Regions from separate parts of the Hymenobacter weizhouensis genome, predicted to be linked through region 1. Evidence: riboswitches for the same ligand, from Rfam matches in the RefSeq annotation. Region 1 holds a riboswitch; each other region holds the start of a gene.
What was found. Region 1 has a riboswitch for S-adenosylmethionine ahead of OIS53_RS06655 (phosphoadenylyl-sulfate reductase). Riboswitches for the same ligand answer to the same signal wherever they lie in the genome.
Positions count from the first base shown of each region.

Region 2: linked by a shared signal. The riboswitch ahead of metH (methionine synthase) and the one ahead of OIS53_RS06655 (phosphoadenylyl-sulfate reductase) in region 1 are both predicted to bind S-adenosylmethionine.
Region 3: linked by a shared signal. The riboswitch ahead of OIS53_RS17445 (O-acetylhomoserine aminocarboxypropyltransferase/cysteine synthase family protein) and the one ahead of OIS53_RS06655 (phosphoadenylyl-sulfate reductase) in region 1 are both predicted to bind S-adenosylmethionine.

Region 1 covers NZ_CP110139.1:1,607,056-1,612,138, forward strand. The annotation lists gene OIS53_RS06645 (DUF7033 domain-containing protein) at 1-272, shown strand, start outside; gene OIS53_RS06650 (lipopolysaccharide biosynthesis protein) at 396-1,874, shown strand; SAM riboswitch class I at 2,084-2,175, shown strand; gene OIS53_RS06655 (phosphoadenylyl-sulfate reductase) at 2,500-3,276, shown strand; gene cysD (sulfate adenylyltransferase subunit CysD) at 3,492-4,397, shown strand; gene OIS53_RS06665 (sulfate adenylyltransferase subunit 1) at 4,531-5,083, shown strand, end outside.
Region 2 covers NZ_CP110139.1:3,773,358-3,778,440, reverse strand. The annotation lists gene OIS53_RS15795 (winged helix-turn-helix transcriptional regulator) at 1-372, shown strand, start outside; gene OIS53_RS15790 (PA14 domain-containing protein) at 476-2,224, opposite strand; SAM riboswitch class I at 2,535-2,647, shown strand; gene metH (methionine synthase) at 2,722-5,083, shown strand, end outside.
Region 3 covers NZ_CP110139.1:4,206,569-4,211,651, reverse strand. The annotation lists gene OIS53_RS17465 (hypothetical protein) at 1-148, shown strand, start outside; gene OIS53_RS17460 (hypothetical protein) at 188-685, shown strand; gene OIS53_RS17455 (lipocalin family protein) at 1,041-1,457, opposite strand; gene OIS53_RS17450 (LysM peptidoglycan-binding domain-containing protein) at 1,689-1,991, shown strand; SAM riboswitch class I at 2,280-2,393, shown strand; gene OIS53_RS17445 (O-acetylhomoserine aminocarboxypropyltransferase/cysteine synthase family protein) at 2,769-4,154, shown strand; gene OIS53_RS17440 (homoserine O-acetyltransferase family protein) at 4,568-5,083, shown strand, end outside.

The DNA.
Region 1 (5,083 bases):
TCCTTGAAATTCCGCTCAACGTGATGGACGCCACTCTGCACCATCCGCGCTACCTGCAACTAGCCCCGGATGAAATCATGCCCTCCCTGACGCCCATGCTCCAGGAAATCGAGCGGTTCGGAGGCGTGTGCACCGTACTCTGGCACAACGAGAACTTCGACCCGGCCAACACCCGCAACGGCCCCCGTGAGTTCCGCGCCCTCATGCACTACCTTCGCAGCCGCCACGCGGCCTTCGTCAACGGCTCGGATATTTGTGTGTGGATGTCCTAAAACTGTCATTCCGAGCGGAGCGAGGAATCTGGAATAATCACTAGAAGGTAAGCCTAGATTCCTCGCTCCGCTCGGAATGACAGACAAGGCATTCACTCATTCACTCATTCACTCATTCACCTTTTGGGTATCGTTCAGCGGCAGGGGCTGCGCAACACGGTTATTTCGTATGTGGGGCTGGGGCTGGGGTTTGTGAGCACGGCCCTGGTCTTGCCCCGCATTCTGACGCCGCAGCAGCTGGGTCTCACGGGCACGCTGTCGTCCATTGCCACGCTGTTTGCGCAGGTGGCGGCGTTTGGGTTTGCCAGCGTCGGCATTCGGTTCTTTCCCTACTTCCGCAGCCGGGAGGCTGGGCATCATGGCTTCCTGCCCTTCCTGCTGGCCGTGCCCCTGCTGGGCTTCGTGGTGGTAGCCGCCCTGTACTTTCTGGGTGAGCCCCTGGTTCTCAGCTTGTATGAAACCGATGCGGCGCTGCTGGGTTCGTTCTACACCTGGGGGGCCGTGCTGGCCTTGTTCACGCTGCTGTATTCCTTGCAGGATGCCTACCTGAAAGCCCTGTTTCACACGGCGTTTTCCTCGTTTGTGCAGGACATCCTGCTGCGGGTGCTCATCGTGAGCGGGGCCCTGCTGCTGGCGGGCGGCTACCTGTCGTTTCGGGGGTACGTGCTGTGGTTTGTGGGGGCCAACGGGCTGCTGCTGCTGCTGCTTACGGGCTATGTGGCGGCCATCGGGGAGCTGCACCTGCGGCCCACGCGGCAAGTGCTGGCCGTGCGGCCCGTGCGGGAGCTGCTGAGCGTGGGCGCTTTTACCCTGCTCAGCTCCCTGTCAGGCACCATCATCATGTACATCGACATGCTTATGGTGGGGGCGCAGGTAAATCTGGCGGCGGCCGGCATTTATCAGGTGGCATTTTATATCAGCACGGCGCTGGCTATTCCGGCCCGCTCCCTCAACAAGATTGCCTTTCCGCTGCTGGCCGACTACTGGAAGCAGCAGGACCTGCCCCGCATGGCCGACTTCTACCGCCGCACTACCCGCCTGAACACGCTGGTGGGCTGCCTGCTGGCCCTGGGCATCGGCCTCAATCTGGACTTTATCTACTCGCTCATGCGGGCCGACTACGCCCAGGGCACCACTGTGGTCCTGCTCCTGCTCGGCAGCCGCCTCTTCGACAGCATCACCGGCGTCAACGGCCTCATCGTCGTCACCTCGCCCCGCTACCGCTTCGACCTGATTTTCAATACCTGCCTGGCCGTGCTGACCGTGGTGCTCAACGCCGTGCTGATTCCGCGCCTGGGCCTGATGGGTGCGGCTGTGGCGGCCGTGGCAGCCCAGGTCAGCATCAACCTGGCCCGCACCTGGTTTGTGTGGCACAGCTACCGCATGCAGCCCTTCACTTGGCGCATTCCGCTCATCCTGCTGATTGCCGCCACCGCGGGCTTCCTGGCGTGGTTGGTACCGGCCCAGGCCTCGCCCCTGCTCACCATGCTGCTGCGCTCCACGGTGCTGACGGCCGTGTACGCCGGGCTGGTGCTAGCCACCAACGCCGCCCCCGAAGCCACAGCCCTGTTGCGGCAGCTATGGGCGCGCGTGTGCCGCTAAAGACGCAGCGGGCAGAGCAAAAATCCGCCACAAACAAAGTATGCGCGTTTTGGCTTTTAGGCGCCTAGTATCTAGCATTTCACTGATTTACAGCGGTGTATCATCTTTAACACAACTTACTGCCAGTAACTATTCATTTAAAAATTTGGAAGTATAAAATTCTGGCTGCTACCTTTAGGGCACCAATTCTTTACCCCACTGAAGGATTGTTTTTATACAGAGGCGTGGAGAGACAGGCTCGACGAAACGCCGGCAACCAGCGGAAGCTCTGCAACGGTGCCAAGTCCTGACCATATAAAAACAACAACGCCGTGAAACCCTTTCACACCACCGCTGCTCCCGCATTCGTCACCTCCCCCGCCGTACAGCATGGGTGTTGTGGTATGCTGTGCATGGCGTGTTGTTGTTAGGGCCCCCGCTTTCCTTCTTTTTTGCTGGTAGTGTGCTGATACTAAGCCTGCTGGTGCGCGTAGCTGCGTAGCCCGGCCGTTCACACTCCCGCGCCTTTCGCCCCTGCTGTTTCTGTTGTAGCCGCGCTGTGCGCGGCCCCAGCCGATTTCAGCTTTCGGGGGCCATGTCTGGCCGGAACTCGCCCCTGGTGGCGCCTTCCACTCCCCCTTTGTTTATGTCCGCAGTAGCAGAAGCTACGCCGGCCGTCCATGCCTTGCTGGACGAGCTGCGTCCCCGCCTCACGCAGGCGTCGGCTCTGGACCGCCTGCGCCTCGTGGCCGAGCGGTATCCGGGGCAGGCGGTGTTTTCCACTTCCTTCGGGCTGGAAGACCAGATACTCAGCCACCTGATTTTCGCCCACGACCTGCCCATCGAGGTATTCACCCTCGACACGGGCCGTAATTTTCAGGAAACCTACGCCACCTGGAATAAGACGCTGCTCAAGTACGGCAAGTCCATTCAGGTGTACTTCCCGCAGCAAGAGGCCGTGGAAAGCCTGCTGCTCAGCAAAGGCCCCAATTCCTTTTACAACAGCGTGGAAAACCGCAAGGAGTGCTGCCACATCCGCAAGGTGGAACCACTGAACCGAGCCCTGGCGGGCCGCCCGGCCTGGGTAACCGGCATTCGGGCCGAACAGTCGCAGAACCGGCAGACCATGGAGCCGGTGGAGTGGGACGCGGCGCATAACCTCATTAAGATTCATCCGCTGTTCGACTGGACCTGGGAGCAGGCCCTGGCTTTCGTGCAGGAGCATGGCGTGCCCGTCAATCCGCTGCACCAGCAGGGTTTTGTGAGCATAGGGTGTGCGCCCTGCACCCGTGCCATCCGGCCGGGCGAGGACTTCCGGGCCGGGCGCTGGTGGTGGGAAGACCTGTCGGCCAAGGAATGCGGCCTGCACGCCACGCACAACGGCCCCGACCCGGTGGTGGAGCCGGTGCCTGCTTCCGGTTGAAAGCCGCAGCATGCAGAACGTCATGCTGAGCGCAGCCGGAGGCGAAGTCGAAGCATCTCTCCCGCTTCGTTGAACAAGCGTCAGGAGTTAGCCAGAGGTAGAGATGCTTCGACAAGCTCAGCATGACGGTTACCACTAAACAGTATTTCTCCGGCCTGGCCGGGCTTTTTTCAGCCAGAAACTCCTGGCGCCGAACAAGCTAAAGCGTGTTCTACATGACTCAATTTGATTATCTCGACCGGCTTGAAGCCGAAGCCATTCACATTCTGCGCGAAGTAGCCGGGCAGTTTGAGCGGCCTGCCCTGCTGTTTTCGGGCGGCAAAGACTCTATTGTGCTCACCCGCCTGGCCGAAAAGGCCTTCCGGCCCGGCCGCTTTCCGTTTCCGCTGGTGCACGTGGATACCGGCCACAACTTCCCCGAGGTGCTGGCTTACCGCGACGAGCTGGCCGCCCGCCTGGGCGAGTGGCTGATTGTGCGCCGCGTCGAGGACACCATCCGGCGCCAGCGCCTGCGCGAGCCGGGCGGCAAGTACCCCAGTCGCAACCCCTTGCAGACCTACACCCTGCTCGAAACCATCGAGGAGTTTGAGTTTGACGCCTGCATCGGCGGGGCCCGCCGCGACGAGGAAAAGGCCCGCGCCAAGGAGCGCATCTTCTCCGTGCGCGACGAGTTTGGGCAGTGGGACCCCAAGCGCCAGCGCCCCGAGCTGTGGAACATCTACAACGGCCGCATTCAGAAGGGCGAAAACGTGCGCGTATTCCCCATCTCGAACTGGACCGAGCTGGACGTGTGGCGCTACATCCAGCGCGAAAACATTGCCTTGCCTGACATCTACTTCGGCCACGAGCGGCGCTGCGTGGTGCTGCCCTCGGGCCAGCTGCTGGGCCTCACCGAGCACCTGCGCCTCGACGAGGACGACGAAATTGTGACCCGGCAGGTGCGCTTCCGCACCGTGGGCGACTCTACCTGCACGGCCGCCGTGGAAAGCTCGGCCGCCACCGTCGAAGACATCATCCAGGACCTGCTGCTGGCCAAGGTAAGTGAGCGGGGCGCCACCCGCCTCGACGACACCATCTCCGAAGCCGGCATGGAAGACCGGAAGCGCAACGGGTATTTCTGATTTAGAAGTGAGATATGAGAGGTGAGAAGTGAGAGTTTTTGGCTTGCCCTTTCCTCATCAGTATTCCTAACTACACCCTCATATTCTTCACCGTCCATCTCACTTTTCACCTCTACCTTCTCACCTCTCCGAAATGGACTTACTTCGATTTATCACTTGCGGCAGCGTGGACGACGGCAAAAGCACGCTGATTGGGCGGCTGCTGTACGATTCTGAGTCGGTGTCGCTGGACGTGCTGGCGGCCCTGGAGAAGCGGCAGGCGTCGGGCGGCACCGTGGATCTGGCCTTGCTGACCGATGGGCTGCGGGCCGAGCGGGAGCAGGGCATTACTATCGACGTGGCTTACAAGTACTTCACCACGCCGCGCCGCAAGTTCATCATCACCGACGCGCCCGGCCACGTGCAGTACACCCGCAACATGGTGACGGGCGCCAGCAACGCCGACCTGGCCATTGTGCTGGTGGATGCCCGCCAGGGCGTAGTTGAGCAAACTCGCCGCCATACCCTGATTGCCGCTCTGCTGGGCATTCGGCACTTCGTGCTGGCCGTGAACAAGATGGACCTGGTAGGCTACGACGAGGCCGTTTTCGCCCGCATTGCCACCGACTACGCCGCCCTCACCACCCACTTCCACCTGCCCGCCGCCACGGCCATTCCGCTCAGCGCCTTGCTCGGCGACAACGTGG
Region 2 (5,083 bases), 2.2 Mb from region 1:
GTCTGTGCCATTACGGCGGCCCTGGATGTGCTGGGTGGCAAGTGGAAGGTGTTCATTCTCTCGGCCCTGGCCCAGCGCGGCACCCTGCGCTTTGGGGAGTTGCAGCGCCAGATTCCGCGCGTGACGCAGAAGATGCTGACCCAGCAGCTGCGGGAGCTGGAAGACGCCGGCCTGGTCCACCGCCGCATCTACGCCGAGGTGCCGCCCCGCGTCGAGTACTCGCTCACGCCCCACGGCCTCACCCTGCGCCCCGTGCTAACCTCCCTCCGCGACTGGGGACAGCTGCATCAGCAGGTGCTGGGTGAGCCCACCGCCCCCACGCCCTGCGCGGTAGCCGAAATACCGGCAGTTGCCGAGCCGGCAGAGGTGTAGCCCCATTTGGCATTACTTCCACGGTGTACCATCGCAGCTCGGAGGTCCCTCTAGGCTGCGGAGCTGATCTAGCACTGTAGCATACAAGTTCTTGGCCGCCTGGCTACTGCACCACCACTTCCACGCGGCGGTTGCGGGGGCGCTGCTGCGGGTCGCGGTTGTCGGCCACGGGGCGGGTGCCGCCGTAGCCGCGGGCCGTGAGGCGCACCGAGTCGATGCCCTGCCCGATGAGGTAGCGGCGCACCACGCGGGCCCGCTGCTCGGAGAGGCGCAGGTTCAGGCGCGGCTCCCCCACGTTGTCGGTGTGGCCAGCTATTTCCAGGCGCAACTGGGGTTGCGCGGTCAGGGTGCGGGCCAGGGCGTCGAGCACGGGCCGTGACGCCGGCAGCAGGGAGGCGGTGCTCTGGGTGAAGTAGAGGTTAGGCAGCGTCACGGCGGCCCCGCGGCTCAGAGCACTCAGGTCAGGCAGCATGGTATCGGGCACCACGGGTGCGGGGCGCGGCCCCGTGACCACCGGACGCGGCCGAGCGGCCGGCTGGAGCCTCGCGGGCGGAGCCGGCCGGGGAGTTCTGGCGGCCACGGCTGGCTTGGGAGGCAAGGCCAGTCGGCTCGGCCGCACCGGCTGAGCAGCTGCTACGGGTGGCTCGGGCAGGGGCCGCGGCAGCTCGGGGTACAGCAGCTGCTGGGGCACCACGGTGAGGCGCCGCCCCTTGGCCGCCGCAAACGCCTGTTCCAGCGTGGTAGGCCGGCCCAGCTCCGCCGGCCGCGCCCACGACAGCACTGCCCGCGACACGCGGCCCCGCACGTTTTTATAGGCCACATCAACCGCGTACAACTTGCCGGCCTCGTAGTACTGCGCCACATCCACGGGAATTACGCCGTTGTTGGGGCCGAAGAACTCCGGTTCATACTTCTCCATGCTCAGGATGTCCTCGCCGGCAAGGCGGACGTCGTGGGCGTCGTCCCACTCGGTGTGCAGCACGTACACGCCCGTTTCGGGGGCCCGCACGTAGCCGGTGTAGCGCACCGAGAAGCCCTGGCCCGGCACGCCGGGGGCGGGCGGCGCCCCCTGCCACGTGGCACTCAGCACCGGCTCTACGCGGCTGTGCACGGCCGGGCCCCGCACCGAACCCGCGTAGTAGGTGGCCCGTAGCCCGATGCCGGCCGGCAGCTTGCCCGCCACCGCCACGCCCGCGCTGGGCTTCACGGGAGTGCGGGTGGTAGCTTCCGCCCGGCTCGCAGGCGGCCCCGCCACAATGCCAACAGTGCCGCCCGACGCGGGAGGCGTCGACTTAGGCGGCCCCAGAGGTGTGGCGGTGGTAGGCAGGGCTACGGTGAAGTGGCGGGCTGCAATGGCCTCCGGAGCAGCTTTGGGGGCGGAAGGCCGGGTCCAGCCCAAAAAGGCGCGAGTGTGGCGGCTGCCCTGAAAATACTCTACCCGCACCGAGTAGTAGCGGCCGGCGGTGAGGCGCATAGGCGCCGAGGCACTCATGGTAGGCTGGTAGCGCCACTCATTCAGCACCTGCCGGCCCCCAATCCAGACCCGCATGCCGTCGTCCACAGTGAGGTGGAAGGTGTAGGTGCCGGTTTCCGGGGCGAGCAGCCAGCCAGTCCAGCGCACTGAAAACGACTCGGGCGGCAGGCCGGGGCCGGGCGCGTCGAAGTCCCAGTTGAAGTCGATGGCCGGGTCGGTGCGGGTCAGCACGCGCCGCTCAAAGTTTTCGCCAGCGTAATAGGTGCCGCGCAGGCCGGTAGCGGGTTTCAGCGGGATTTGGGCTTGGGCTTGAGCACGGAGAGCGAAGGCCAGCAGCAACAGCCCTAGCCAGCAGCAGCGCAGATACGAACGGTTCATATAGCAGAAATAAGATAAAGCGGTTTACACAGTCGTCCAGAGCGCATCAGGCCGTCATGCTTCATCTGGCGTCCGCCCCGCGAAGCATCTCTACTGCTTCGTTGAACGATTGAGTTAGCCAGCGGTAGAGATGCTTCGACTCCGCCTCCGGCTGCGCGGACGCCAGATGGAGCATGACGGTTAGCCTCTAGCGTCGGCAGCAGCAGGACGATTTATCAACTGTATACACCGCCTCGATACATGCTGCGGCAAACCTAGCAACTTCAGGTGAAATTGGATTCCGGGTTGCTGTGCCGTATCTTCGCCCTGTTACTTATCCAGAAAGACCGAGGGATTGGGCCCGATGACGTCTTAGCAACCTGCAACACAACAAGGTGCTAACTCCCATTTCAGCTTCCTTCTGAAGCCGAAAGAAGATAAGTACGGAACCGGCGCTTCCCGCGCGGCTCTTTCTGGATAGGCACTTTTTCGCTGCCGTTTTTCTTAGAAGAGCCGATATGCCAACCCTCGCCGCTTCCGCCACCGCCTCGCCCCTGCACGACATTCTGCGCCAGCGCCTGCTGATTCTGGACGGCGCCATGGGCACCATGATTCAGCGCTACACGCTGGAGGAGGCCGATTTTCGGGGTACGCGCTTCGCGGAGCATCCCAAGCCCCTGCGCGGCAACAACGACCTGCTCAGCCTCACCCGCCCCGACATCATCCGCCAGATTCACGCCGACTACTTTGAAGCCGGCGCCGACATGGTGGAAACCAACACTTTCAGCGGCACCACCATTGCCCAGGCTGATTATGGGCTGGAAGACATTGTCTATGAGCTGAATTACGAGTCGGCGCGCCTGGCGCGCGAGGTGGCCGACGAGTTTACGGCCCGCACCCCCGACAAGCCCCGCTTCGTAGCCGGGGCCATTGGGCCCACCAACCGCACGGCCTCCCTTTCGCCCGACGTCAACCGCCCCGGCTTCCGGGCCGTAACCTTCGATGAGCTGGCCACCGCCTACCACGAGCAGGTGCGCGGCCTCGTAGACGGCGGCTCCGACGCCCTGCTCATCGAAACCATCTTCGACACGCTGAACGCCAAGGCCGCGCTGTACGCCGTGCAGCAGTTCTTCGACGAAGGCGGCCGGCCGGTGCCGGTCATGATTTCGGGCACCATCACCGACGCCTCCGGCCGCACGCTCTCCGGCCAGACGGTAGAGGCCTTCTGGAATTCCATTCGCCACCTGCCCCTGCTCAGCGTGGGCCTCAACTGCGCCCTCGGCGCCGACCAGCTCAAGGTCTACATCAAAGAGCTAAGCCGCCTGGCCGACGTGCACATTTCGGCCTACCCCAACGCCGGCCTGCCTAACGCCTTCGGCGGCTACGACGAGTCGGCCCAGGAATTCGCCGCCGTAGTGGAAGGCTACCTCAAAGACGGCCTCGTGACGGTGGTGGGCGGCTGCTGCGGCACCACGCCCCAGCACATTGCGGAACTGAGCCGACTGGCGGAGCGGTACAGACCCAGGACATTGGCCTCACGGGTAGCCTCACCCCCTAGCCCCCTCTCCTTCAGAGAGGAGGGACTAGTTCTAGAATCTAGCTCTAGCAAACTAGAAACTAGTCCCCCCTCTCTGAAGGAGAGGGGGCTAGGGGGTGAGGCTACCCGTCTCGCCGGCCTTGAGCCGTTCAACATTACCCCCAACAGCTTGTTTGTTAACGTGGGCGAGCGGTGCAACGTGACGGGCAGCCGGGCGTTTGCGCGGCTCGTCCGGACCGGCAACTACGAGGCGGCCCTGCAAGTGGCCCGCGACCAGGTGGAGGGCGGCGCCCAGGTGCTCGACGTGAACATGGACGAAGGCATGCTCGACTCGGAGCAGGCCATGACGACGTTTCTGCACCTGATTGCCTCGGAGCCCGACATTGCCCGCGTGCCCATCATGCTCGACTCCTCGAAGTGGAGCGTGCTGGAAGCCGGCCTCAAGTGCGTGCAGGGCAAGAGCATCGTCAACTCGATTTCCCTGAAAGAAGGCGAAGAAGCCTTCAAAGAACACGCCCACAAAGTGCGCCAGTACGGGGCCGCCGTGGTGGTCATGGCCTTCGACGAAACCGGCCAGGCGGATACGTTTGAGCGGAAAATCGAGGTGTGCAAACGGTCGTATGACATCCTGGTGAATGAAGTCGGCTTCCCGGCCGAGGACATCATCTTCGACCCCAACATCCTCACCGTGGGCACCGGCATCGAGGAGCACCGCGGCTATGCCCTGGACTTTATCGAAGCCGTGCGCTGGATCAAGCAGAACCTGCCCGGCGCCCTCACCAGCGGGGGCATCAGCAACATCAGCTTCTCGTTCCGCGGCAACGACGTGGTGCGCGAGGCCATGCACTCGGCCTTCCTCTACCACGCCATCCGGGCCGGCCTCGACATGGGCATCGTGAACCCCGGCCAGCTGGCCGTGTACGATGAGGTGCCCCAGGACCTGCTGGAGCTGGTGGAAGACGTGCTCCTCAACCGCCGCCCCGACGCCACCGAGCGGCTCGTGGACTTCGCCGAAACCGTGAAGCAGAAGGACAAGGTGGAGGTAGTAGCCGACGCCTGGCGCAGTCTACCGGTGGCCGAGCGTTTGCAACACGCTTTGGTGAAGGGCATTACGGAGTTTATCGAGGAAGACACCGAGGAGGTACGCCGCCAGGTGGGCCGCCCGCTCGACGTGATTGAGGGGCCATTGATGGCGGGCATGAACGTGGTGGGTGACCTGTTTGGGGCGGGCAAGATGTTTTTGCCCCAGGTGGTGAAGTCGGCGCGGGTGATGAAGAAGGCGGTGGCCTACCTGGAGCCTTATCTGCAAGCTGAAAAGGAAGGCTCCGAGCGGCAGACGGCCG
Region 3 (5,083 bases), 2.2 Mb from region 1:
CGAGCTGCGCTACGAGGTGCGCGTGCTAGGCGACGAAAGCCACCACCTGCTGGTATTCTTTTATCTGACCCCCACGCACACGGCTCTCACCGAGCCGACCTTGCCGGCCTTGCTGCGCCAGCTCACGCCGCCTGCTCTTCACCGCTAAGGCCTTTTGCTTCCTCTCACATTCTTTTTTGCTCTTGCCATGAAAACTTTTCGACTAGTGCTGTTGCTGCTGGCCCTGCCCTGCGCTGCCTGGGCCCAGCAGCTGGAGTGGGTGCGCAACCCCCAATACCGCCTGCAGTACCAGGTGCCCAGCAACTGGCAGCAGGTACGTCAGGCCACCGACACCACCCTGGCCCTCACCCACCTCAGCCCCGACCAAAGCCTGCTCCTGTACATCGGCAAGCTGCAAGGGGCTGCGGCCCGCATGACGCCGGCACAGGCCTTGTTTCACCTCACCGAACAGTTTGGTGTTCCCGTCAACAAGCAGTACGCTACTTCCTACAACGGCATTAAGTTTCTGGAAACCACGGGTATGGGTACCTTGCAAGGCCGGGCCCTGCGCTACGACGCCATGGCTGCCACTCATCAGGGCCACGTGCTGCTCATCTACGTCTCAGCCCCACCCGACGCTTTCTTCACCCACGAGGCCCTGCTCACGTCCATCCTGCACAGCATGGCACCCTACCGAGGCCGATAAGCCAGTGCTGCGCGGCCTCGCAGCCCGGCAGCCTTCACGTTAGGTCAGGTGGCAAGTCCTGGTGTCAGAACAAGGTTGAGGAGCTGTTTTTGCAACGTTGGAGCGAAGTAGAGACGCAAGATTTTGCGTCTCCTCGTTGGACAAAACGCACGCAGGAAGACGCAAAATCTTGCGTCTCTACCTCGTTCAACCAACCTGCTAGCTTAGCCCAGACCGGAGCCTTTTAGTGGTACGATGATTCCGGCCGAAGGTCAGCGTAGTAGCTCCGGTCCTTTATGGCCTCCCACAAAAAAGGCCCCGCTGCGGCTGGCAGCAGGGCTTTTTCGTGTTTTTTGGACTGGGTTTTCCGTCTGTGTTATTCGGTTTCGAGGCGTAGCTCCGAGCCGTCGGTGCCTTTCAGGGTCAGCTTGTCGTCGGTCAGCGTTACCACATCAAAAACGTTGGCGTTGGTAGCGCCGTTGGGAGTCATCGTAATTTTCTTGCCGGCCTGGTCGAAGGTGTACTTGCCGCTTACGGCGCCGGCGTTGGAGCTCATGTTGTACTGGCCGTTGGCGAAGAACGTCACCCGTTCGTCTTCTTCCGAGTCGGTCTGCTTCACTTTGTCGCCGGTAGCGTCCAGCTCCTTGTCGGTTTTCCAGGTTTTGCTGTCTTTGCCGTAGAGCATGTTGACGCCTTCCACCTTGCCTTCTTTGCTGCTGCACGAGGCGGCAAACAGGGAGAGCAGTACCAGTAGGCTGGCCAGGTAGCGAAACGGAGCAGAAATCGTTTTCATGAGATGCGAGAGTTGGGGGTTAGGAGAGTGAAGAGGATGCCGGTCATTCAGCCCTGGGCTGCGGCCGGCTTGCGCCTCTTACGCGGCCTTTTGGCAAGATGTTAAGCTCCTCACTCAGAATTTTGGCTCCTATAACCTATTGCCGTGGCTGGCGTAAGAGGCCCTGACGCCGTGACCATCAGCCAGATGCCCTACGGCCTTCCCCTCCCACTCCTAACTCATTGCACCATCATGGGACTGTTTGACTTCCTCTCGGATAAAGGCGAAAAACAACCGGTTCAGCCCGCCAACCAACCCAAGCCGGCCGGCGGCGCCACCGATTTCTTCGGCAATGCCAACGCCGCCCAGCCGGCTGCCGCGGCCCAAGGCGAAAAGTACACCGTGGTAAGCGGCGACTCGCTGTCGAAAATTGCCAAAAACCACTACGGCGACGCCAGCAAGTGGCACCAGATCTACGATGCCAATAAAAGCATCATCGGCTCCAACCCCGACCACATTGAAGTAGGCCAGGTCCTGACGCTACCCAAGCTGTAAGCTTGCTGGTTTATCTATTCTGAAAAAGCCGCTCATACTGGGCGGCTTTTTTTGTTGGGCCGGGGTGATGCCACGACTTTCTTAATCGTGATGTCACTATCATTGAACGACTTATTTAAGCGTGCAGGAGTCAGCAACGATAGTGGTACCACAAACCCCTCGGGAATCTGGGGCGCCATACCGGTCCAACAAAAAATTTTGCTGACTGCTTGCACTTATCCTTTTCGGGTATACATTTGCATCACCACACCGGTACTCCCCCGCTCGCGGCGGGGCAGTTTGTTTGAGGATTTATACAGAAGCGGCGAGAGAACAGGCTCCGTGACCCGCTGGCAACCTTCGACCGCGCGAAAGGTGCCAATTCCTGCCCGCTCCGGCTCCGGCCGGCGGGACATATAAGCCGAGTACCATGGAAAACTCCTTCGCCTTCGATTACCTGTTCCCGTTTGCTCCGGCTGCTCTGCGCGCCGCTCAGCCAACGGGTTTTTGCGTTGTGCCCCCTGCGGCCCGCACTACCTCCCGAATGCGAATGCGCTGCTGTTGCGGCGCTTGTTGTTGCTGTTGCTAGCCTAAGGCTCTTCGGCGCTCCTCCCCTCTTCCAGCTCTACCCGGCGGTGCCTCCGTGGCCTCCGCTAGGCTCTCCCGCACCCTGCTAGCCCTTATCGCCAGGTTTTCTGGCAGGCTCCGGTGCGGCTCCCGCCACGCTCAGCGTGGCCTTTCAGCTCGTCGCTCACTCCCTCCTTTTTTCCCGTCAACCTTCTCAACATCAGCACCCGTATGTCCACGCAAAGCCTCCACTTCGAAACCCTGCAACTCCACGCCGGCCAGCAGCCCGACCCCGTAACTGGTTCGCGCGCCGTGCCCATTCACCAGACCACCAGCTACGTGTTCAAGAACGCCGAGCATGGGGCCAACCTGTTTGCCCTTAAGGAGTTCGGCAACATCTACACCCGCCTGATGAACCCCACCACCGACGTGTTTGAGCAGCGGGTGGCAGCTCTGGAAGGCGGCGTGGCAGCCTTGGCCGTGTCGTCGGGGCAGGCAGCGCAGTTCATTGCCCTGAACAACATCCTGCAAGCCGGCGACAATTTCGTGAGCACGGCCCACCTGTACGGCGGCACCTACAACCAGTTCAAAGTGGCCTTCAAGCGCCTGGGCATTGAGGTGCGCTTCGCCGACGGGGACCGGCCCGAGAGCTTCGAGCAGCACATCGACCATAATACCAAGGCTATCTACCTGGAAACCATTGGCAACCCTAGCTTCAGCATTCCGGACTTTGAGCGGATTGCCGCCATTGCCGAAAAGCACGACCTGCCGCTGATTGTGGACAACACCTTCGGGGCGGGCGGCTACCTGTTTCGGCCCCTGGAGCACGGCGCCCACATCGTGGTAGAATCGGCTACGAAGTGGATTGGCGGGCACGGCACGAGCATTGGCGGGGTGATTGTGGACGGCGGTACCTACGACTTCGGCAACGGCAAGTATCCGCAGTTTACGGAGCCTTCGGAGGGTTACCACGGGCTGGTGTTCAACGACGTATTCGGCAAGAACGGCCCCTTCGGCAACATTGCCTTCATCATCCGGGCCCGGGTGGAAGGCCTGCGCGACTTCGGCCCCTCGCAGAGCCCGTTCAACTCCTTCCTGCTCCTGCAAGGCCTCGAAACCCTGAGCCTGCGCGTGGAGCGCACCGTGGAAAACGCCCTGCGCATTGCCACCTGGCTGGAGCAGCACCCGCAGGTGGAAGCCGTGAACTACCCTGGCCTGCCGAGCAGCCCCTACTACGCCCTGGCGCAGAAATACCTGAAGCGCGGCTACGGCGGGGTGCTCACCTTCGCCATCCGCGGCACCAAAGACACGGCCACGCAGTTCATCGACAACCTCAAGCTGGTGAGCCACTTGGCCAACGTGGGCGACGCCAAAACGCTTATCATCCAGCCTTCGGCTACCACCCACCAGCAGCTGAGCGAGGAGGAGCAGCGCGCGGCCGGCGTCACACCGACCCTGCTGCGCCTGTCGGTGGGCATCGAGCACTTCGACGACATCCGGGCTGACCTGCAACAAGCCTTCGACGCGGTGCGCGACGCCGCCACCCCGGACGCCGACAGCGGCAGCACCCTGCTGCCCCAACCCGAAATCGAACACGCCGCCACGCTGGAAGTCTAATACCAGGGGGTTGAGAGGCCGGGCGGTTTGGAGAGAGGCTGCCCGGCCGCAGCTTCCAGCACCGCGGCGCGCGGGTGGTGCCCAGGCTTTTGTGAGAGAGGAAGCCTGGTAACCCCACCACCCGCCCACAGCCGGGGCGGAGCCACCTGGCTCCGCCCGCAGGCTTTTGGTTAGACCTGAGACAGTGAGAGGTGAGAAGTGAGACGATGTTCTGGCTGCCCGGCCCTTATCAGTTCTATCCGACTCCATTCTGTTTTTTCATCCTGCTACTTCTTCCAGTTTCCTCATACCCAACCATCTAGAGCTTATCCTAAAGCTAAAAGCTAGAGTTAGAGTCCCCTCTCCTTTTTCGGACAGGGGGTTGGGGGTGAGGCGACTAGAGCTAGAGCCGCCAAGGGGCTCATCATCACACCATGTCCTTAGAAGAACCGCACCTGTTCCTCCTGCCCCGGCCGCTGCGCCTGGAAGGCGGGGCCGTGCTGCCGCACGTGGCCGTGGCCTACCACACCTTCGGCCAGCTCAACCCGGCCCGCGACAATGTGGTGTGGGTGTGCCACGCCCTCACGGCCAACGCCGACGTGCTCAGCTGGTGGCCGGGCCTGTTTGGGGCGGGCTGCCACTTCGACCCTGAGGAGTGCTTTATCGTGTGTGCCAATGTGCTGGGCTCCTGCTACGGCACTACCGGCCCGCTCACACCCGACCCGACTACCGAGCAGCCGCTGTTTCAGCAGTTTCCGCTGGTGACGGTGCGCGACATGGTGGCCGTGCATGAGGCCCTGCGGGAACACCTGGCCCTGCCGCGCATCCACACCCTGATTGGGGGCTCCCTGGGTGGGCAGCAGGCGCTGGAGTGGGCCGTGCAGCGGCCCCAGCTTATCGAAAACCTGGTGCTGCTGGCCACCAACGCCCGGCACTCGGCCTGGGGCATT